3 regions of the Succinispira mobilis DSM 6222 genome follow, and region 3 is predicted to be linked to each of the others. Evidence: riboswitches for the same ligand, from Rfam matches in the RefSeq annotation. Region 3 holds a riboswitch; each other region holds the start of a gene.
What was found. Region 3 has a riboswitch for cobalamin ahead of nikB (nickel ABC transporter permease). Riboswitches for the same ligand answer to the same signal wherever they lie in the genome.
Positions count from the first base shown of each region.

Region 1: another riboswitch for cobalamin. It lies ahead of SUCMO_RS0105510 (adenosylcobinamide amidohydrolase); the one in region 3 lies ahead of nikB (nickel ABC transporter permease).
Region 2: another riboswitch for cobalamin. It lies ahead of SUCMO_RS0106890 (GNAT family N-acetyltransferase); the one in region 3 lies ahead of nikB (nickel ABC transporter permease).

Region 1 covers NZ_KB913028.1:1,148,688-1,155,254, reverse strand. Annotated here, with positions in the region: gene SUCMO_RS0105520 (ABC transporter substrate-binding protein) at 1-498, opposite strand, end outside; gene cobN (cobaltochelatase subunit CobN) at 488-4,201, opposite strand; gene SUCMO_RS0105510 (adenosylcobinamide amidohydrolase) at 4,216-5,307, opposite strand; adenosylcobalamin (AdoCbl) riboswitch at 5,390-5,528, opposite strand; gene SUCMO_RS0105505 (hypothetical protein) at 5,557-5,886, opposite strand; gene SUCMO_RS0105500 (MerR family transcriptional regulator) at 5,968-6,567, opposite strand, start outside.
Region 2 covers NZ_KB913028.1:1,453,010-1,461,882, forward strand. Annotated here, with positions in the region: gene SUCMO_RS0106865 (radical SAM protein) at 1-508, opposite strand, end outside; gene SUCMO_RS0106870 (hypothetical protein) at 626-1,180, opposite strand; gene SUCMO_RS11010 (hypothetical protein) at 1,195-2,601, opposite strand; gene SUCMO_RS11630 (nucleoside deaminase) at 2,676-3,143, opposite strand; gene trpB (tryptophan synthase subunit beta) at 3,336-4,550, opposite strand; cobalamin riboswitch at 4,764-4,907, shown strand; gene SUCMO_RS0106890 (GNAT family N-acetyltransferase) at 5,067-5,606, shown strand; gene SUCMO_RS0106895 (hypothetical protein) at 5,603-6,565, shown strand; gene SUCMO_RS0106900 (hypothetical protein) at 6,680-7,600, opposite strand; gene dinB (DNA polymerase IV) at 7,749-8,873, shown strand, end outside.
Region 3 covers NZ_KB913028.1:1,694,819-1,703,691, reverse strand. Annotated here, with positions in the region: gene SUCMO_RS0108040 (phosphoribosyltransferase family protein) at 1-271, shown strand, start outside; tRNA gene SUCMO_RS0108035 (tRNA-Thr) at 337-412, shown strand; gene SUCMO_RS0108030 (PocR ligand-binding domain-containing protein) at 951-1,994, shown strand; gene SUCMO_RS0108025 (oligopeptide/dipeptide ABC transporter ATP-binding protein) at 2,163-3,107, opposite strand; gene SUCMO_RS0108020 (ABC transporter ATP-binding protein) at 3,100-3,888, opposite strand; gene SUCMO_RS0108015 (ABC transporter substrate-binding protein) at 3,926-5,452, opposite strand; gene nikC (nickel transporter permease) at 5,532-6,362, opposite strand; gene nikB (nickel ABC transporter permease) at 6,364-7,308, opposite strand; adenosylcobalamin (AdoCbl) riboswitch at 7,402-7,532, opposite strand; gene SUCMO_RS0108000 (Na+/H+ antiporter NhaC family protein) at 7,745-8,873, opposite strand, start outside.

The sequences.
Region 1 (6,567 bases), 550 kb from region 3:
TGCAATTAAGAGTACATTTTCTTGAACTTCTTCGATGGTACTTGCCCCTTTACAAACCACTACCTTTAAACCTAAATCGCGTAAATTATCTACAATCTCAGCCTTTCCCCAGTTCGGGACAATAACTACATCTGGCTTCAAAGCATAGATTTGTTCGGCTGTAGGATTTTTAATCTTAGTTGGGATTTGTTTCGCTTTAGCTACGATGTTAGAACTATTAGGATCATCTAACAGATGATTTACGCCAACTAATCTAGTTGGTGGTACTAAACCTAAAACAATTCCATCTGTGCCCATTGCCAAAGTCAAAATTCTTTCTGGTTTTTTCTCAAACTTCACCACTGTTCCTTGGACATCTGTCACCTGATAGTTAAAATTAGCAACTTTTTGTTCTTTCTCTGAACTTGTTTTGCAAGCAGTTAAAATGAAAGTTAAAATTATAGCTAAAAAAGTTATAAACAAAAATCTCACAAATTTTTTCTGTTTTCTATCCATCATTACGTTCCTCAAGTTCTCCTTCTAAAGATAGATAAATTTTTTGCAATTCCGCCTTTGTTTCTGGTTTTGCGTTCCACAAGCCACGTTGTTCGGCCTCTAATAATATTTCCGTTAGCCGTTGTAACGCCCAAGGATTTACATCGCGCATCCAATCTTGGATTTCTTTATCAAATGCGTATTTAGCCGCATACTTTTCATACATCCAATCTTCCATTATCCCACTGGTGGCATCCCATTGATAACTATGGGCTAGGTAGTTAGCCATATCTTGAGCCCCTTTATATCCATGTTTTTTCATACCCTGAATAAATTTAGGATTTACGGCTTCACCACGGAAAATTCTTTTCATTTCTTCTTGTAAACTACGCATTTCAACTTTACTACGGTCAGTACTATCACCACAATAAGACCGTGGCTTTTTGCCGCTTAAAGAACGAACTGTAGCAATCATGCCCCCTTGATAAGCATTATAATCATCTGAGTTCAGCATATGTGATTCCCGATTATCACCATTTTTGATAGTAACATCTAACTGGGACATGCGTTTTTTAAATAATTGTGGCTGATAGCTACCGCGGACATCATTGCCATAAGCATGTGCCGAAAATCTGACATATACATTTGCTAAGTCATCAATTGTTGTCCAGTTCTTTGACTCTAAAAGTTGGCCTACGCCTGCACCATAGGCTCCTGGTGGATCACCAAAAATTCTATATCCGGCTTGTTGCCAAGCTAAATCCGCAGCTACGCCCTCATTAATTAATTCTTGCGTATCCAGCAACATGTGTTTACGAATAAAGTTCATTTCTAGTGGCTCATCTAAATCAGCTACTAACTTAACAGCTCTATCTAGCCAATTAATTGCCCCCGGCATACTATCTCGGAATAAGCCACTTACCCGACCAGTTACATCTACCCGCGGTCTTTGTAATTGGTCTAAAGAAATTACCTCTAGATCGATAACGCGCAAACTTCCTTTTTGCCATATTGGCCGCACACCCATCAAATGTAAAAATTCGGCAATGCATTGACCATGACTACGCATATTTGCGCCTGCCCACAAAATTATGCCCACACTCTCCGGATAAGTCCCTTCCTCTACAATATAGCGTTCTATTACCTGTTCTGAGAGATTTTTACCTATTTCCCAAGCAGCAGGTGTCGGCAAGGTTCTAGGGTCAACACCGTAAAAATTTCTACCAGTTGGCAACAAATCTGCACCGCCACTACTAGGTGCTCCAGCTGGACTCGGTTGAATATATTCAGCCTGTAAAGCCCGTAAGGTATTGTCAATTTCCTGTTTTGTTTTTACCAAATTAGGATAAATTGTCTCGCAAATATATCCAGCTAACTTTTCCAGCTCTGATTTAGCAAAATTATTACAGTTTTTCAATTCAGGCCAAGCGAAAATTTCCTCACAACTTCTCAAAATAAACTCTTGTTTTGCCAAATATTCAACAAAACGTCTCGCTAGCAAAAATATTTCGTCAATAAGCACTCCATACGTTTTGTTGCGCTTAGCACACATAACACTACTATTTTCTAACAAAGTATAATAATCAAATCCGTAAATAGTAGCTAAAGTTTTTGTTAGAGCTGCAATATCGCCATTTTCTAGGCGCGTTAAAGAAAAAATATATTCTGTTAGTTCATCTGACTGTGGTGCTTCGCCTAAAATATGTAGACCACAGCGCATTTGCATATTTTTTATATCCGTAACATAGCTATGTAATTTCCCCACATAATCGTCGAAATGCGAACAGTCACTTTCTAATATTTCTTCGGCTAAATTTGCCGCACTAGCTTTTTCTCGAACTAGATCTTGCAAAGTAGCAATATTTTCAGGTTGAGTAATTTTAAAGTGACAATATTCATCTAAAGTTTTTTCTAGTTCTTCTAATTCTTCATAAGTCCCAGAAGTTGTCATTGGTGGACTCAAATAGCTAATTAGGCAAGCGGCACTACGACGTTTAGCTTGGACCCCTTCACCAACCACCGTAATCCAATAATGGTAAATATTAGGCATATCTCCAATAGAGATATCTGGATAACAAGCTTTAGACAAACCCGCACCTTTACCTGGTAACCATTCTAAGGTACCATGCGTACCGACATGAATAACTGCATCAGCTTGCCAAATATCACGTAGCCAATGATAAAACCCAATATAATGATGTGTTGGTGCACAGTCAGGCGAATGAATTAATTTACCGGAATCTTCTTCAAACCCCCGCGGTGGCTGCACTGTTATAAAAACATTTCCATTAATAGTCCCAGGAATTAATAACTGCCCGTCATAATTAAAGACATCCCCAGGCGCTTCTTGCCAATCTAGAGTAAGTTGCGCCTTTGTTTTCTCATCAAGTTTTTTGAAAAAATCTAAATAGGCTGCAGTAGTTAGATGACCATATGCATCGGCAATTTGTCGCTCTGAAATATAGCGGCGATCATTAGTTGCATTAGCGGTTAGTATTTTCATAAATTCTTGACTATTTTCTGGAATCCAGTCCACTTCATACCCTTGTCTTGCCAACTCTTTTAATAGTAAACGCACACTTTCAGGCGAGTCTAAGCCAGCGGCACTGCCAATATTAGAATTTGAAGCTGGATAATTATGAAAAACAATAGCAACTTTTTTAGCACTATTCTTCTTATACTTCAAATTTGTCCATTTTTCAACTTTACGTGCTAATAACTCAATTCGCTCGGGTAAACATATATAACGGGAACGACCTTCGTCCGTTCTCTCATTAGTAGCCACTGGAATGGAGTGAATAACTCCGTCAAACTCTGGCAAGCTAATACTGATTGAGATTTCCATCGGCGTCATACCTTCACAACTTTTCTCCCAGTCAACCTTATTATTAGCCAACGTATAGGCTTGTAAAATCGGCACATTTAAATTTTCTAGAACAGCTAAGTCTAAAGCTCGTGTTGTTGTCAAGGAAAATTTTATACAATTTATAAGTACGTCAATAATCGGTTTTGTATCTTGATAAAAATATTTAGCAAAAGCCTCGCGCAAACCTTCTGAATCAATATCGGGGTTAGCTTGTCCATTACTGAAAACAGCAATTACATTTAAGTTTCGTGCTTCTAACGCTTTAATAATTTCCGTTTGATAAGATAAATCTCCTAAAATCCATTCATCCCGATAAAAGATTAAACCAATAGTAGCCCTATTGGGTCTGCAGTACTTTGCTTGATAGCTGGCTAAGTCTTCATAAATATTTTCGCTTGCATAGTGATAGATGCCATTCCAAGGCAAAAGTTTCGGTTCATAATAGAACTGTTTTTCGCCTAAGATTTCACTGGTTAACCATAACAAACAGTTTTCAAAATTATTTATGCCCCCATAATTAAAGTATTTATAAATTTTATTTTCCTGTTCCTTGCTAAGTCCCAAACTTAAATTATCTTGACCGGCATCAGCTACTAAAAAAAGATGCTTAATTTTCACTTGTTGCATAAAAGCTGACAAATTTCTTAAAAAGCTGCAATCTAAGCCAGTTCCCATCCATTTTATTAAAACTAAGTCTTGTTTTTCTATCAGCGCTAACCATTCTTTTCCCCAAGGAGTACTCTCACTAATTTGGCATTGGCTAAATTCTGTGGCAACTTTGTTTAAATCAAGCAAGGCTACTGCTTGTTGCCAAAACCAAATTTGCCGTTCTATATTAGTTAAAAATAAAATTTTCTTCATAATTTCTTACTCCCCTACTGTTCTACTGCTAATTTATCAATTAATAGTTGCAATAAAGCTGCTTCAATTTTAGTTAAAAAATCTTTTAAGTTACTAGCTTGCTCGAGCTTTAGTTCAATTTGAAATTCAGTCGCAATCTGCATTAATATTTTATTTAACCATAAATCACATTCTGTAGCGTTAAGCAAGCCCCAGTTAAATTGATCTAATAAGTGTGCTAATAAAGATATCGGTACAACGAGGCTCTCTTTTTTAGCATAAATTTCACAAATTTCTAGAAACTGCGGTTTGATAACAGGGGTGGCTACAATTTGCAAATATTGTTGCCACAAAGATTCGGTATTAATTTGGAAACGTTTTAAACGTTTGAAAACATCATGTTGATTTTTCGGATTTAAACCACTTTGCTTACTAAGAGCTTCTTTAACTGCTTGAATTACTGTTTTTCCAATTAGTTCTCCTAATTTAGAATGTTTGCCCGCACTTTCCATATACAAAGCGCTCATCGAATTGGCAACCACTATCGTTTGATCTGTACCTGAACCAGTGGCCAAACCATAAGAATAGTTGCTTCCTGCTAGCAATTCTTGAATTGCCGCAGTTTTAGCTTCGGTACATGTAACTAAAGCTCTGGCTATAGCGCCAGCTGGCATATCGGCATCAATTACCAACATAATATTTATTGTGCCCAATTTAGCAGGCTTTTCAGTTGGTTTATAAAAATCAGAGGGGTCACCTACCCGCCCACCATTTATCTCGATTCCGCCTGTTACTATCGCTGTAACCGTCAAATCCTCATATTTAAGCATGGAAATAGCCACATTATCCATGTTCGCAGCAGTGCCCATTCCGGATACCTTATTAGGATCCAAGCCAATTTTTTGGGCTATAAGCCGCATGTGTTCATCATAAGAGTCTGCTAACATTTTAAAACCAATTCCCGCACCAATTGTCCCATCATGATTAAAAACTGCAACTAATTCTTCACGATAGCCACCATTATAAAGGGAAGTACTTAGAACTTTACGTTTACCTGCAAAAAATAAGACTATGCTCTTTTCGTATCTATATGCAATATCACCTGTGCTTAGCTCTACTAATTTCAAAATATCCACCTCAAAATTTTAAAAATAAAAGTGTCTTCCTGCAAAGCAGAAAGACACTAATGTTATAAATTTATGCAAACATTAACTCTATCCTATCGCTCGTAGGTCAAAAGAGAATAAACTTAAAATGGTCTCTGGCTTCGATAATAATTATCTTACAGTGACGGGATCGCGATGGCTTTGCACCATACTTCTCCAAATTAAGCTTTATATGTTATTGTATTCTGACCTTAATTGTACTACGAAATTTTAGTGTTTGCAATGCCCAGTTCCTGTGCTAGCTAAAACATCTTGGAATATTTTATGTACTTCTTCAGAACTTTTACCACTTTCCATGGCTTTTTTGGCATGAATAACTGCTGAACGATATTTTTTGTGAGCCTCATCTGTAGGAATAGATTCAATGTTCATTGGATCAAAAGCCATAATTTTGTGGAATATTTCATGAATTTCTTCACTTGTTTTTCCAGCAGCTTTTGCCGCTTCAACATGTTTCATTGCACTAGCATAGCGGTGCTTAGCGTGTGGATTATCAGGCAGTTCATATTTGGGATGTCCAGTTTCTTTATTAGTATGCATATAATCACCTCATTATAAATTTTTAGGTTAACCCAGTTATCATTCTAGAGTATATACCGCATATAGAGTCAAGCCTTTATTTTAATCTAAATAATCAACTTGCAAAGCAATCTGAGCTACATATTCTTGCGGATTAGCTGTCGACCAATGATTTCTCAGTTGGCTAATATAGCCTTCTCCCACAATTTGCAATTTATTAAGTTCGATAAATTCTTTAAGCTTTTTTATTGCTTTACCATAATTTGCATGACAGCAATCCGGTGTAAATATCGTAGCATATAAACCCGCAGGCTTAATTGTAATGTTTTGGTACTCCGTGGGCTCACTAATTCGCGTAAAAATTTTATTTATATTTGTGTAACTATTATTAAGCAATTGTTCTTTTTCTAGAATATAACCCATTAAATATTCATTTAAAATTCTACTAGTTGCAAAGGGAAGATTGTGTTTAGCTACTAAACCTATTTTTTCTTTTAAAGACACAGTGTTTTTACGAAAATCGTCCACAATCAAATACTCTTTCGGCACATTTTCTAAAGTTATTTTATCTATTCTAATTTGTTTTACTTGTTCAAGACGACTTATTTTAGTCTGCAGATTTTTTTTATTTTTAAGTAAAATCTGAACTTCTTCTTCAAATTCACTTAATTTTTTTTTAAAAATTGCTTGTAGAGCATCAAG
Region 2 (8,873 bases), 240 kb from region 3:
CTTGAGCATAGCATTTTCCTGTTATGGACGAAAAATATTTAAAATCCGGCAAAAATATATCTACTATATCCGCTAAAGCCTCTATCGTGGCTACAGTTTCATAGGCATTAGAGTTATATACAATTGGCAAATTAAACCCTTGTGCTTTAGCTCGTACTACCGCGTCTATAATTTGTGGTACATAGTGTGTGGGTGTTACTAAATCTAACGTACTAGCGCCACGCTTTTGTAGCTCCAAAAATATTTCGGCCAAGCGTTCTACCGAAATTACTTTACCTACGCCTTGCTGACTAATTTCATAATTCTGGCAAAATACACAATGAAGATTGCAGTGTGAAAAGAACACTGTTCCTGCACCATTTTCCCCCACTAAACACGGTTCTTCCCATTGATGCAAACTTGCTAAAGCCACTTTAACCTTGGCGCCTGCACCACAAAACCCTAATTCGCCGCTTTCTCTATTTACCGAACATGCTCTTGGGCAAAGTTGACAATTTGTTAAATCCATTTTCTAACTTCCTTTTAAATAATTTAGCTATAATTCTAGCCTAAATAACTAGTTTTGTTAATAGAAAAAGCAACTCTTCCTATTTATAATAGTGACGAGTTGCTTTTATAAAAATCTTTACCTTTTTAGAACACTAATTTCGATTTTACTTGTTTCTTGGTTTTCACCAAAATAACCCGTTACTCCATCGCGCTTCAAGTATATTTCCACTAACTTGTCTTGCTGATCAATAAATTGCCAGTAAATTGTTTCTATTTTTATAGGCGGATTGCTTTTTTGAAAAAATATATCCTTATTAAGTGGTTTACCATATTTTTCTTTAAAATATTTTTCCATATTTTGATAAATATTTGCCGTTTCCGGACCTTGTTTCAACAGTTTTATTGTTAGTTTGCTTATTCCCTTCTTCGTAATAAAAACCGTAAGGTTACATTCGTATTCTAAAAACTTACCATTTTCAAATTCTATCTTTTTCCCATTATCAACTTCTAAACTAGTACTCTTTTTAAAATCAGCACTCTCCAACTGCTTAACAATTTTTTGTTCTTCTACTTGCCAATTTAAATCCCAAAATTCATTCCCAAGATTTTTAGTTTGTCCAACTTGCACCCCAAAACAGAAAAATGCAAACGTAAAAATTACAGTTAACGAGAAAAGCTTTTTAATTAACATTGATTTCGCCTCCCTTATTGTAATTGTTCACTACCTATTTCTGCACCTCCCCACTCTACAAGAGTAAAACCTTGCCGCAATATTGTCGGTAACTCCTGCTCCGGTAATTTTGTTATATTATCTGCAAGAGCAATTCCTCTGAATTCCATAAATAGTCTTAAAACCGTATCTGCCTTAGGGATGGTTTCTAACAAAGAGCTTCCATCAATATCATCATTAATTCGAAAATGAATAAAACATTGTTCATAATTATTTAAAGCAGGCAACCAATATACAATAAAATCGTTTATTTCTTGTTGATTTAACCCGATTTGCAATAATTTTTCTTGTAAAAAGTCTATATAATCTGCTCTTTTAATGTAAAACCCGTCCTTGTATTTATAATGCTGTTCAGAAAAAGAATACTTCCCGTCCCAAAATAAGTAGCGATAACTTCTTTGATCTTCTAAATTTAAAAGTATGCCATTAGGTTGAGCTATAACTTGCCAAGAGTACTTGTACTTGGGATAAGTATTTAAAATTTTACCTTTAAACGTATGCTTAATAATAATTTGTTCTGATTTTTCCGGATATAAATAAATGGCTGGTTTCTTAACCATCATTTCCGGCTCTAGAATAATTTCCAAGTTTTCATCTGGCAAATTCGCCAAACTTATTACCTTACTTCGATGTTCAGCTACAAATTCAATGTATTTGTAGGTAGCCAAGTCTTCGGCTGACAACTGTATGGAAAATTTTGATTTATTAGCAGATAATACTAATTTAGCGCCATCTGCATTCATTTCTTTTAATAGATACACTTTATAATTATTAACCGGCACTAAGTTTTCTTTGAAATTAACAAAATTTTTCGGTGTAAATACTTCTCCGCTTATCTGCCTATTTTCTAAGCTACTAGAAACATCACTAATATAAATATATGCACTATTCATCCCCCAATAATTTCGTGGATAAATATTATAAAAGCCAACCTGATAGTGAGAATTTTCTTGTACAAAACTCAAATCCAAATTTTCCATTCCTGCAATATGATACCATGGTCCGTGTTTTGACATTTCTTTCAAGTATAAAATCGAATCTATTCCTATTGGCGCTTCAAATTTCGTAGTCACCAATTCCTTCTTCGGCAAAATATATTCTTCTACATTCATATCTAAATATCTTTGCCGTTCCATCTGCAACTCTGCTATTCTTTGTTGAAAGTTCAACACTTGTTTCTCGTTACCTTGTTTTTCGCTTGTAGAAAGCCAATTTTTATATCGAGCTAATTCCAAATCTATGGCCACAATAGTTGCTTTTATGCACTCTTGTTTTAAATATTTCTGTTCTAAAGTATTGTTTTCTTGAGCAAAAACACTATTAATAAATATATTACTTAAAAATATAAGTAACCCTATGCAGATAAGTTTATACCTGTTCATAAATTACACCACCCCTATATTTTTTATAATAAGTATTTACTAAAATTTTTCTATCATTAAACAAGTTTAACAGCTTAATAAATAATCCTATCTTGTTTTTCTTGCCATTTTTGAAAACTCATTAAACACTGTTCCCGATCTAACGGTAATAGTCTTAAGTTTTCTTGGTATTTATCTGGAAACTTTATATATTCATATATTGCATTATCATCAAAACCGATATTAGCAGCATCATAACGCGTACAACCATAATAGACCTTAGTTATGCGAGCCCAATATATTGCCGCTAAACACATCGGGCAAGGTTCACATGATGTATATAGCTCACAATCAGATAAATCAAACTTATTTAATATTGCTGCCGCCTTACGAATAGCATTTACTTCTGCATGTGCCGTTGGATCATTAGTCTTTAAAACCTCATTGTGAGCGCTAGCAACAATCTTGCCTTCTCTTACAATCACAGCTCCAAATGGGCCACCAGCATCTTGCATGAATCCACGAATCGCTTCTTGATTGGCAAAATCCATAAATTTATTCATAAATTTATTCCCCTCCTTTATACATATTAATTTCTAACCGTAATATTTTCAAATAATCTAAATATATTTTAACATTTCCTTTCTCTTTAGTATAGTTTTGTTTCACTATTATATATAAAAAAGACACCGCATAAAACAGCTTGTACTACCTATTTCGAGTAGTATCTATTTTATACGGTATCTATATATTAATTATTTGTATTCTTCACCATAACCATAGTGCTCAACAACATAATCTACATCTTTATCTCCTCGACCACTTAAGCTAACCAAAATAGAACCTTGTTTCATTTCTTGAGCTTTTTTCATAGCATAAGCTACTGCGTGCGAACTCTCTAGTGCTGGTATTATCCCTTCATAACGTGATAGTTTAAAAAAAGCATCAATAGCTTCTTCATCGCTACTTGTTTCATAGTGTACACGACCAAGGTCATGCAAAAAAGCATGTTCTGGACCGACAGAAGGGTAGTCTAAACCACTGGCAATTGAATATACTGGTGCTGGTTCGCCTTGCTCATCTTTGAGCATAATACTTTCAAAACCATGCATTATTCCTCGTTCCCCGTATGACATTGTCGCCGCATGTTCCCCCAGAGTTTTCCCGCGTCCTAATGGTTCTACACCTACAATTTCTACTGGTTCATCAAGAAAAGGAATAAACATACCCGCAGCATTACTACCACCACCTACACAAGCACAAACTAAATCTGGTAAAAGTCCCGTCATTTCCTTAAACTGGTCTTTTGCTTCATAGCCAATAACGGCCTGGAAATCTCTAACCATTAATGGGAATGGATGTGGTCCTAAGGCTGAACCTATACAGTATATCGATTCTTTATAATTTTGAGCGTAAGATTCAAATGCCGAATCTACTGCCTCTTTAAGTGTTTTTAAACCATGACTTACTGGAACTACCTTTGCACCTAAAATTTTCATTCTAGTTACATTGGGAGCCTGTTTAGCAATATCAACTTCACCCATATGAATTTCACATTCCAACCCAAAAAATGCTGCTGCTGTCGCTAATGCTACCCCATGCTGTCCCGCACCAGTTTCAGCAATTAAACGTTTTTTCCCCATAAATTTGGCCAATAAACCTTCACCCATGCAATGATTTAGTTTGTGCGCCCCTGTATGATTTAAATCTTCTCTTTTCAAATAAATTTGGCAATTACCAAGTTTTCTAGATAAACGCTCACAATGGTATACCGGCGTAGGGCGCCCTTGAAATTCTTTGCGAATACGCCGTAATTCATTTATAAATTGAGAAGAATGGCAAATTGTTTGATACGCATCAGCTATTTCTCTAAAAGCTGGTTCTAATTCTTGCGGTAAATAAGCCCCACCATATACTCCAAAACGTCCATTTTTATCAGGATAATCTTTTAAATATCTTCTAAAATCCATTTGCAACCTCCAAAAAACTTTTTTCTCTATATGAGTATAACAACAATAATTTTAATTTACAAGTAGCGCTAATTATTACTAATTAATCTTTCCACATTACGAATATTGTTCTTTTTCATTCTATATTTGTTCTTATTTCTCAACTTAAACTCCTAGAAATCAGCAATTTCATTGACAATACATGATAATTTTGATAAAATAAAAAAATATTTTATATAATAAAGTTTAACAGGTGCCTCTTGGCCTAAAAGAAAAGTTCGGTGTATTCCGACGCGGTCCCGCCACTGTAAAAGATTGTTTATTACATACTCTCACAGACAATCTCAAGCCAGTAACTGCCTGTTTAAACAATCACCGCTATTACCTACGAAAGATGGGGATGGAGATTGCGAAATATGATTATTAAGTTTTTAGCCTTAATAAATTGTGCTTTTCGACTAAATTCAGGACACTCTTTCTAATGAAGGGTGCCCTTTTTTTGTTTTAACTATATTAAATGTAAAAAAAGGAGTTCGTATGTTAATAAAAGATACACCAATAATTATTCGCACAGCCAAAATTTCCGAAATAGAAACGGTTAAAAATTTTCTCCTACAACAATGTAAACTGCTTTATAATGGTGAGATAAGTCCTAATCAATACCAAGATTTAGAACAATCTCAGGCAAAATATTTTCTCCCGGAACGCCACACTTTAATAGGAGCTTTTTTAACAACCGGTCAGCTAGTCGGAACGATTGCTGTCTCAGTTTATAATGATCGAATATCCTGTATCAAGGGTAGATATGCACCTCATACTGCTGCTGAAATTGGACGTTGTTATATCAGCCCCGAACTTAGGCGTTCGGGAATTGGCTCTCAACTATTTAATTCCGCACTAGATTTCGCTTTATCCGCTAATTACAAATTTCTCTATTTGCACACACATAAGTTTTTACCGGGCGGCTTTAATTTTTGGTTAAAAAACGGTTTTAAAATAACTGTAGATGAAGAAGATATCCATCAAACAGTGCATATGGAGCTTGATTTAGCAGCTTTTATTGGTGACAAAATATGAATAGCGATTTTATCTTTCTAGCCTGTACAAAAACTTTTATAATTTGGAAAGCAGCTTTACCTGCCATGTTGTTTGGTTGTTGGTGTGGTGTAGTTTTACGGCGTGGTAAAATTTTTATTTTTTTTAGCAAATTAACTAGACCTTTAACATGGTTGGGAAAAATTCCTAAAGAACTAGGTCCTTTTTTTATCCTTTGTCTTTTAAATCGCTATGCTGCAAATGCGCTTTTGGCTGATTGTGCTAAAACTAATAAGCTTAGCACCAACACTATTACAGCAGTATATCTTATGGGTTCACTGCCTACCGGAATATATTTTACAGCTTTTTATTTTACGCCAATATTAATAAATTCTTTAGGGATTGAACTCGGTAGCATTTTCATTGTTATCCATATACTCTTAAGTCTAATCGTTACTTGTACTGGTATTTTTTGGCAACGTCTAATCAATCAAAATTGGAATAACTTCAGTTTTCAAAGCAATGTATCACCCCAAAACAACATCTCCAAAGCTGATACATTTTTTCAAGATCTCAATAGCGCTTGGCTACAATTTCGCTCTATTGCAGTAATTTTCATGCCTGTTACTTTCTTCTTTGCTCTGCTACTATCAACAACTTGGTTAGAACAGTTAGCCCCAACTTTAGATCAAATCTTACAAAGTTTTTCCCTATCTACTGCTGGTGTTATGGTTATTATTGCTGGCTTACCTACTTTAATTGCTGCTATTGGTTTAGCTGGTAGCTTATTTGCACAAGGACTTCTTTCTGCACCTGAAGTAATCTTCACACTTCTCTTAGCTGCTTTTGGGCATAACGTATATGATTCATGTTCTAGAGTCTGGCCAAGTAATGTTGCCATTTTCGGACTAAAACTAGGTACATCACTTACTTTAGTCGGAGCGAATTTATATTTGGGCACTGTCGCAATAGCTATTTTTATCACTTATAATTTCCTTTAAATATTTTTCAATTATTTTTCACAAAATGATAATAGCTCTGAAAGTTAGTAATAATACTAAAACTTCAGAGCTATTTTTATTGTTAAATATTATTTTTCTAATTTAGACTTTAGTTTATATTTTCTCTGTTTGTGCCTTCGACTTTTGAATTTTAGACGGAATTTCTTTAGCTACTTGCTTTACTTCTGCGGGGATTTTAATTTTTTCTTGTTTATCTAACATAATTACTTCAGATTTCATCGTTAATTTAGAAGCTGCTAAAAATTTAGCTAAGTCTTGTTTATCTTTATCCTTCATTTTTTTATCATATTTGGCAATAACATTATTAACAATATTTCTAGTAAAATCAGTAAAGTCAATTTCCGAATTAATAACTTTATTCTTCCGATCAATTTTTTCCTTATAAGTAATATCTCCAGCTTTACTCATAATTTCGTGATATGCTGTCAAAAATTCTGTTTTTGCTTCTGGAGTTTTAAAAGAAGTTTTATCTGCTAAGATAGCTTTCTCCACTAAATCATATAACCTAGTTGTGTTCACAACTACTGCTAATTCAACTTGTTCAGTATTATAATTTAATAATTCTACTGATTTTATGAATTCTAAACGTTCAACCTTTTGTTTTTCTGCTAACTTTTTATCATTTATAATGAGATTAGGAATTATTTGTTTAGTCCACTGCTTATCCAGTTGAGTATATACATGTAGATCTGTTCCATTTTGTTCTAAGTATTGTTGTATTGTAAACTCTTTTTTAGCTTTACCTAACATTAAAAATTCAATTTGATAATCTAATTTGCTAACTTTAGATTTACTATCTACACCTAAAACATCAATCTTAGCATTAAAGTTGGCAATTGGAGTAATTAGTTCTAAATCCACTTTAACTTTCGAACCACGTGCTTCGAACTCTTGATATATCGGCGCCAAATATCTTTCAACATCTGTCATTGTCAATTGACCTGCCGCTGAAACCTGATTGCTACTAACAAAAGCAAGTAGCATCCACATAACAATTATAATTTTTCTTATCATCAGTTTATCGCCTCCGTAAATATCTAACATGTTACTTAGAATAGCATTTTTTTTTAAGCAAATCAAGTTTATACATTATTTGCTATTTTGCGAACAATAAGCTATAATTTAACCAAACATTAGTTCGTTTGGTGGTGACAATTAGTTCATGCCTGATATTTTACATATTGACTTAAACAATTTTTATGCTTCAGTAGCTTGTCTCGAACGCCCCCAACTAAAACATCTTCCCCTAGCAGTTTGTGGTAGCCAACAAGAGCGTCATGGCATTGTTTTAGCTAAAAACGAACCAGCTAAAGCTCTCGGCGTTAAAACTGGCGAAGCTATTTGGCAAGCCAAAACTAAAGCCCCACACTTAATAATCGTTGAACCAGATTTTTCGCAATACTACTTTTTCTCGCAAAAAGCGCGTCTAATTTACAGCGAGTACACTGATCAAGTTGAACCTTTTGGCATTGACGAAGCTTGGCTAGATGTTACAGGTTCCAAGAATCTTTTCGGTCAACCTTTAGAAATCGCAGAAATAATTCGCCAAAGAGTAAAACAAGAACTAGGACTTACTGTTTCCATTGGTGTTTCTTTTAATAAAGTTTTTGCCAAATTAGCTTCTGATCTCAAAAAACCTGATGCTATCAGCCAAGTAACTCTAGAAAATTTCCAAAATGTAGTTTGGCCTTTACCCATAGAAAATCTACTTTATGTTGGTAAAGCAACAGCTAGTAAATTAAGACTATTTGGCATAGATACTATTGGTAAATTAGCCAAACTTGACAAAAACTTTCTCCGAACTAAATTAGGTAAATGGGGTCCTATGCTCTGGCTTTATGCCAATGGACTAGATCAAACCGTAGTTAGCAAAATTTCTGACGAAAAATCAATAAAATCGTTGGGGAACAGTACAACTTGTGCCCGTGACCTTCATACTGCAGCCGAAGTTAAATTAGTTTTTGCTACCTTAGCCGAAAGTATTGCTTTAAGATTACGGGAAAATAAATTAAAAGCGCAAGCCTTGCAAATAAGTATTCGAGACAATCACTTAGACTATATGCACAAACAGATTACTTTTGCTACAGCAACTGACCACAGTGAACAACTTTTATCTTTGGCCATGCAACTTTTTAACGAAACTTATCTGTGGAATAAGCCCGTTAGAAGCCTTGGCCTGCGCTGTATTAATTTAATAAACTTGACTCAAACCGGTGAACAACTTTCTCTATTCGCCGAAACCCAACAAACAACTGACCAGCAAGCACGTATAGTTGCAATAAGTGAT
Region 3 (8,873 bases):
ACAGGCAATATCGGAAAGTGTGCAAACGATAACTACGGGAAAGCAACAAAAACTTTGGTTCGATTTAGAGAAAAAAATCTTATTGGCAGAGAAAAAAGTTCTAATTGTAGACGATGTTGTTAGTTCTGGAGCCTCTTTAGCGGCTATGAAGCGCTTAGTAGAGAAATGTGATGGAAAAGTTTGTGGACAAGCTTTTGTTTTAGCTGAAGATGAGGCCTACAAGCGCGAAGATATAATTTATGCAGCGGTTATTCCGATAATGAAAGATTAAATGAATTTTTATAAAACACTTGACTGAAATTTAATTTAGGTGGATAATAATACTGCAATTATTTTGCTACTGTAGCTCAGTTGGTAGAGCAGCTGATTCGTAATCAGCAGGTCGCAGGTTCAATTCCCGTCAGTAGCTCCAAGTAAGTAAAGTCTGTATAGTGATATACAGACTTTTTTCTTTTTTGTGTATAGAAAACCATGGATTGTGCACATGGTTCCGAAAATCTTAAAGCTATACAATAGCGATAGTTGAAAATAAAGTACAAATATGGGAAAGGTCAAGTTTGTTGTAAAGGATACTATATTAACACAGGGGCAAGAAATAGAGAAACATAAGAAAAAAATGCTTTTAGAATGAAAATGGAGTTTTTTGTAAAAGAGTAAGGAATATAAGGGGAAGATGATTTTTATAAATAGGCTAAATCGGTTTAAATAGTTAAATAAATTATTATGATTGATATAAGGCTTGTTACTAGAAGTATTGTTTCATTTTTCGGAATATGCTACAATTAATTAAAATATTGACAACAAATTAGTTAGTTGGTACTTACTGAAAAGACTTATGTTTTTTAAAACGCCTACATTTCAAAATCCGAAACAGAAAGATTTATTTTCAAAGTAACTAAAACACAAAAAAAGTGTTTTTAGCTATAAAAAATAAGAGGAGTGCAAAGAGTATGATGCAAAATTCAAAAACAAAAAATATTCAAGATTTGCAAAACATTAAATTGACAGATGTAATTGATTTGGAGTTTTTGCAAAGATTTCAAGATGATTTTGCTAAGGGGGTTGGACTTGCTAGTGTAACTGTTGATACAGATGGCAATCCTGTAACTAAGCCAAGTAGCTATACAAGATTTTGCGATCATACTCATTCTACGGATTGCGGAGATAAGCGTTGTGCGGCTTCACATAAAAAAGGTGGAGAAGAAGCTGCTCGTTTAGGTCGACCTGTAGTATATGAATGTCACGCGGGTTTGATTGATTTTGCTGCTCCGATTTTATTAGAAGGAAGACAAATTGGTACTATTTTAGGGGGGCAAGTGCTAACAGAATTACCCGACGAAGCGAAATATCGTAGAATTGCTAAAGAAATAGGTGTAAATGAAGAGGAATATGTAAAATCGGTGCAAGATATTCGTAAGTTGTCTAAAGAGGGGATTGAAGCTGCGGCTAATGTATTATTTATAGTCGCTAATAATATGTCTAAAAGTGCTTACCAGCAACGCAAATTACAGTCAATATCTGATGTCTTAAATGATGGAATTGCGCAAATATCCTCAACCATGGAAGAAATGGCAGCTTCTGCAGGAACGGTTAGCGAAAATCAAAACAAATTGAATTCGGAAATAAAAAATGTAGATGTAGTTACAGCACAAATTAATCAAGTAATGGATTTGATTAAAGAGATTGCGGATCAAACTCGATTATTAGGATTAAATGCAGCGATAGAAGCAGCTAGGGCCGGAGAAGCTGGTTTAGGGTTTAGTGTTGTTGCACAAGAAATTCGTAAATTAGCCGAAGATTCTAAGCAAACAGTAGGTAAAATAAAAGAGTTTACCACTGTGATTCGGGATTCTGTAACTAAAACTGTAGTTATGGGTAACGAAACATCTTCGACGGTAGAACAACAAGCGGCGGCAATTCAAGAAGTAACCGCTAGCATTGAAGAAATTCATAGTTTAACAGAGCAACTGAATCATTTAGCTAATGAAAAGTAATAAGTTTAATTTTTTAAGTTGAAAAAAATCAAGGCTAGACACTTTGTAGCAAAAAAATACAACAGGGTATCATTACATGATAACCCTGTTGTATTTTAGCATTATGAGCAATTGAAAATAAGCAAATAGTTTTTTTAAAAGACAATATTTTAAAGTTGAAGAAGTAGGTTAAATTAAATGGCAAGCAGCTTGATGCCCAACTTTAATTTGCTTTAAAACAGGTGGTTCGCTACTGCAAATTTCTTGGGCAATGGCACAACGACTTTGGAAAGGACAGCCTTTAGGTAAATCTATAGGACTAGGGATATCACCTTCCAGGGGTTCAATTATTTTGGTGTTAGAAGTAAAAACAGATTTTATCAAGGCTTTAGTATAAGGATGTAGAGCATCTGCCGATAGTTCATATTTTGTGTTATCGAGCATTTCTACAATATTGCCTAAATACATTACCGCTATTTTATGAGAAAAGCTATTTACTAAAGCTAGATCATGGCAAATAAACAAATAGGTTAGCTGTTTTTCACGTTGCAATTTTGCTAGTAACTCACAAATTGTATTTTGTACAGAAACATCTAGAGCTGAAGTCGCTTCATCAAAAATTATAATTTCTGGCTCTAGCGATAAAGCACGAGCTATACCGAGACGTTGGCGTTGTCCGCCACTCATGCTATGAGGATAGCGGTCTTTAAAGTCAGGTGGAAGCTCAACTAAAGTCAATAACTCGCTAGCTTTGTTGTCAACATCAGCTTTTTTAATTAAATTAAAATTCAACAAAGGCTCACAAATAATATCTTTTACTTTCATTTTAGGGTTGAAAGAAGATGAAGGATCTTGAAATACCATCTGTAGTTTGCGACGAGATTGCCTTGCGGCTTCACCGCTTAAGTTTAAGATATTAACACCATCTAAGATGATTTCGCCGCCATTGGCTGGAAATATTTGGGTAAGAGTGCGCATTAAAGTAGTTTTACCGCAACCACTTTCGCCAACAATGCCTAAAGTTTGCCCTTTGGTCGCTGTTAGGGAAATGTTATTACAAGCAGTAAGTGTTTGACCTTGCTCATTTAAGAACTTTTTGGTTAAACCTTTTATCTCTAAAATTGTATTAGACAAAACGTTTTCCTCCAATTTCAATTACTGAATCTAAAAGTTTTTGCGTGTATTCATGTTGAGGGTTTTTTATTACTTGCTCGCAGGAACCACTTTCAACAATAACTCCATTTTTCATTACGATAATTTTATCGGCCATAAAAGAAGCGACCCCGATATTATGCGTAACAATTATTATGGCGGTACTGAATTCTTTCTTTATATCCATCATTTGCCGAACTATTTGGGCTTGGGTAGTAACATCCAGAGCGCTAGTTGGCTCGTCGGCTAATAGTATTTTGGGATTAAAGGTAAGTGACATAGCAATGCCCACACGTTGGCGCATTCCTCCAGATAACTCAAACGGGTAAGAAGACATTATATTCTCAGGATTAGGTAAATGCACTTTAAGAAGCATTTCTGTAGCTATTGTATAAGCTTGATTTTTATCTAGATTAGGAGCATGATTTAAAATATAGTCTATGTATTGAGTACCTATTTTACGAATAGGATTAATCATATTACCTGTATCTTGAAAAATCATGGAAATATCATGGCCACAGAGGGCACGATTTTGTTTAGGCGTGTTTTTTAGAATATCAACGCCGTTAAACAAGATGGAACCGTTTGTAACTGTTGCTGCTGTAGGCAGGCAAGACATGATCGCTCTAATCAAGGTTGTTTTCCCACTACCGCTCTCGCCAACTATGGCAATAACTTCCTGCTCTTGCAGTTCAAGATTAACATTTTTAACAGTTGCATTACCGTTATAGCTAATATCTAAATCCGAAATTTTTAATAACATAGTTTTATAATTATCCTTTCGTAAATGGTAATATAAATTATTTTGCTGGTTTTATGTCTTTAGTGATCCAATAGTAATCAGCAGGTAAAATTTCAGCGCCAACGATATTAGTACTGTTAATCATATTAGTCTTAGGATAGCCAAAGAAAATTGCAGCGGCATCATCCATAAGAATTTGCTCCATACTTATAATTAAATCTTTTCTTTTGGCTGCATCGAATTCGATCGATAAGCTATCGCTTAAGGCATCATATTTAGGATTGCTGTAGCCTGCGCCATTTTGTGGGTTGCTACCGTTAATATTTGTCTTCCAATACCAATTCATATATATTTCAGGATCACCAGTGTTAGCAGTAATTATATTAGAAATTATTAGGTCAAATTCACCGCGTTGCCCCATACCGTCAAGAACATTGTAGTCAACATTTTTTAATTTAATGTCAAAGCCTACCTTTTTAGCATCAGCTTGAGTTGCTTCAGCAAAAATTGGCAATTCTGCTCGACCACTGTAATATACAAAGTTTAGAGTCAAAGGTTTTCCATCTTTATCAAGAATGCCGTCGCCATCACTATCTTTCCAACCCGCTTCTGCAAGTAATTTTTTAGCGCGCTCTACATTATATGCATTTTTATCAACTAGTTTATTAAAACCATAATCAAGAGAAGGTGGAATTGGCGCTTTCCCAGGAATGAAAGTATTTTTCAAAAGCACTTTACTGTAAGTTTCTCTATCTAGACTTGAAATTAAGGCCTCACGCACACGTTGGTCACTTAAAGGGTGTCCAGTAGCAACATTTAAGCGCGCTAAAGCTGTACGCAAAGAGGCAATTTCCGTTATATTATATTTGTCCTTTTTATTAAATAAAGACAAATCCCCAGGGGCAATATTTACAGCCATATCAACTTCACCAGATTGCAGGGCCATAGCTCTGGTATTGGCATCATCAATAGAAGGAATTTCAATGGTTTTAAAAGGCACGGTTCCATCCCAATAGTTAGGATTAGCTTCCATTATGGACTTAGCTTTAGTAAAAGATTTAACGACATAAGGACCAGTACAAATTGGACCTTGTTTAGCATAATCCCGATCTTTGACGCTGGTGTCGATAATTACAAATAATGGATCGGCAAGCATCCCAGGTAATCCCGGGCAAGGTTTGGTAGTTTTTATAACTAAAGTTTGCCCATCAGCAGTTATTTCAGCATATTCGAAAAAAGTTTTAGCGCGATTAGATTTAGCAAATACCCGCTCAAGAGAACTTTTTACAGCTGCAGCAGTTAATTTGTTGCCATTAGAAAATTTAGATTTATCATTAATTTTAAAAGTCCAAGTTAATTTATCCGGGCTGATTTGCCAACTTTCAGCCAGCCAAGGAGTATTATTCATTTGTTTATCAAATTTAACTAAACATTCACCTAGACCGTAACGAACTACTACCCAGGCAAAATAGTTATCTGTAGGTTCTAGACTATCGGCAAAATTGGTTACAGCAAATTTCAAGGTATCTTTGTTGGCAGCTTTATTTTTATCGCCGCCACCACAACCGAGAACAGATAAAGACATAAGACCAATACAGGTGATTGCTAAAGCTTTTTTTAAATTTTTACACACAAAAAACACTTCCTTTGTTTTTATAAATATTTTAATCTTCTTGGCGGGGGTCTAAGACATCACGGAGGCTATCGCCCCAAAGATTTAAAATTACTACAGTAACTAAAATTGCTAAACCGGGATAGAGCATTAACCAAGGCGCAGTTTGCAGTTGTTGGCGGCCTTCATTAAGCATTAAGCCCCATTCGGGAGTAGGTGGTTGGGCACCAAAACCCAAAAATGATAGACCTGCTAACTCCAGCATCATACTGCCAATATCAGTTGCAGCGGTAATAATCATTAATGGAAGAATATTGGGGGCAATATGCGTCCAAAGAATATGCGTTGGTTTGCCACCATTAATAATAGCGGCCTCAATAAAGTCGCGCTTTTTTATTTTTAAAACTAAGCTACGGGCTAAACGAGCATATTTAGTCCAGCTAACGATAGTTAAGGCGATAATTGCATTAGTTAAACTACCGCCCATAATTCCAGCTACAGCAATCGCTAAAATCATCCCTGGAAAAGAAATCATAATATCAGAAATTCGCATAATTACAATATCAATTTTTCCACCAAAATAGCCAGAAATAACTCCTAAGCTAGTGCCGATAATAAATACACTGGTAACTAAGGCTAAAACAGCAGTTAAGGAGTATTTAGCTCCGTAGAGAATACGCGAAAAACAATCACGTCCTAGTTTGTCCGTTCCGAATAAATGTTCTGCCGAAGGGGGTTGAAATGCATTTTGCAAGGTTGCATCAATTGGATTATAGGGAACAATTAGGGGGGCTGCTAGGGCTGTTGTAAATAATAAAACGGTAAGAATTGTATAAATTGCAAAAGGACGATTAGTTTTAAAACCAATTAATAATTTATCCATTTTAGTTACCTCCTTTTTTTAAGCGAGGATCGAGATAACTATAGGAAAAATCAACTAGAAGATTAATACACATATAAATTAAAGCAATCCAGAGAACGATACCTTGAACTAAATTAAAATCACGGTAGGTTATTGCTTCCACAGCTAAACGACCTAAGCCAGGCCAAGAAAAAACTATTTCAATAACGGCTGCTCCGCCTAATAAAGAGCCAAGAGACAGACCTAAAAGGGTAACTAAAGGTAGCATGGCATTAGGCAGAACTTCTTTAAATAAAATATGTTTTTCGCTTAAACCACGGGCACGGGCACCGATAACATAGTCTTGATTAAGTTCTTCTAAAATTGCCGTTCTGACTTGGCGGGTATATTTAGAGGACATCGCAATTCCTAAGGTTAAGGTCGGTAAGATAATTGTATCTAAGGCAACGCGACTGCCGACAATAGGTAGCCACCCTAAATGTAGTCCAAATAACCAAAGTAACATTAGTCCTAACCAAAATCCAGGAATAGAAATGCCGAAGAAAGTTAGAAAACGAACTGCAGCATCAAAAAAGCCATTACGTTTTACTGCCGCGAGAACTCCTAGAGGGACAGAGACTACTAGCATGAAGCCTAGAGACGCTAAGGACAAGAAGCAGGTAGCTGGTAAGCGTTCCCAAAGTATTGTGGTAACTGGTAATTTGGCCATAAAAGAATAACCAAAATCGCCGCTCACCGCTTTTTCTAACCAGGCAAGATACTGAAAAATAAAGGGTTTGTCTAAACCGAGTTCATGTCTTAGAGCTTCCACTTCTGCTTCAGTGATGAATAAGTCTTCGCCACCGGTGATCATTTGTTTGACAGGATCGCCAGGTGAAAACATAGTTAAGGCAAAAGTTAAAAAGCTAATTCCCAGCAAAACCAATAATATTTGGCCAATTTTATAAAGTAATTTTTTTTTCAAAATAAACCTCCTTAGAAAATATAAAAATAAAAATCTCCTGTTGCTATAGTAAGCAGCAGGAGATTTTAAATTACAAGGTAAAAGCAATCATAAATCAAGCTGCTTTCCCGTCACTCGCAGGCAAAGCACTAAAATTAAAGGCAGCGATCTGACTTACACAAAATTGTGTTTACAGTGGCGTGACCGTGTCGGATTTACACCGAACTTCCCTTGATTTAAGCCTAATTAGGCACCTTTAACTATAATATTATGTTTTAAGAAACTAAATAAGATAAGGACATTTTAGCATATACCAGATATATAGTAAAGCTGGAAATTACTTTTTGTAAAAAACACAAATATTTTTGTAAAAAAAGCAACAAAATAATAAAAATTATTTTACTGATGTAACTTATTTAGCTTAAATATAGTGTCAAATGGAGACAGTGATGATGAATTGTTAGGTGTTTTTTTTGCTGATAATATTTATTAAAGCAAATATTCCCATTAAAATTGGATAGAATAAATAAGGCAGAATTTCAATGGGGGCAAGGGTTAAGCCCACAGCAGTAGCGCCAGCACTAGCATACAATAGTTGGGCTCCATAAGGAATAATCCCTTGCCAGACAGAAGTGAAAATATCTAAAAGTGCCGCTGTACGGCTCGGAGAAAGTTTATATTCATCAGCGATATCTTTTGCAATTGGACCAGCCATAACAATGGCAATAGTGTTATTGGCAGTTGAAATATCTACCAAGGAGCTAAGCGCAGCGATACCTAGTTCAGCACCTTTTTTGCTGCGAACACGGTTTTTTATGGTCGTAAGTAAATAATCAATCCCACCATTTTCTTTAACTAAACCAATGATTCCAGCGACAACAATTGAAATAACGGTTATATCATACATACTCATAATTCCACCAGTACCGTCTTTGCCGCTCGCGATAACGGAAAAAATATTACTTGCAGCAATCGAATTAGTAAACACACCTATTATAATAGATAAAATTGTGCCTGCGATTAAAATTAAAAAAACATTTAATCCGGATAGTGCACCAACTAGAACTACTAAGTAAGGCAAGATTTTCAGTAAATCATAGTTTAAGTTTTCACTAATGCGATAATTAGCATTCCAAGCTAAAAAAAGAAATAAAGCGATAGTTATAATTGCAGCTGGCAGGACAATAAAGAAATTTTCTTTGAATTTATCTTTCATGGCACAGCCTTGTGTACGAGTGGCAGCGATTGTGGTATCAGAAATCATTGATAAATTATCTCCAAACATTGCACCGCAAACTACTGCGCCAATGCACATTGCACCGAGAAAGCCGGTTTTTTCGCTGATGCCTACGGCAATAGGGGTTAAAGCTACTATGGTTCCTACAGAAGTGCCCATTGCCAAAGAAATAAAACAGGCAATAACAAACAAGCCCGCTACGGCTATTTTGGCTGGTAAAATTGATAATCCTAAGTTTACAGTGCTTTCTACACCACCAGCAGCTTGCACAGCCCCAGAAAATGCTCCTGCTAAAATAAATATTAGACACATAATCATAATGTTTTCATTGCCCATGCTTTTGGCAACAACT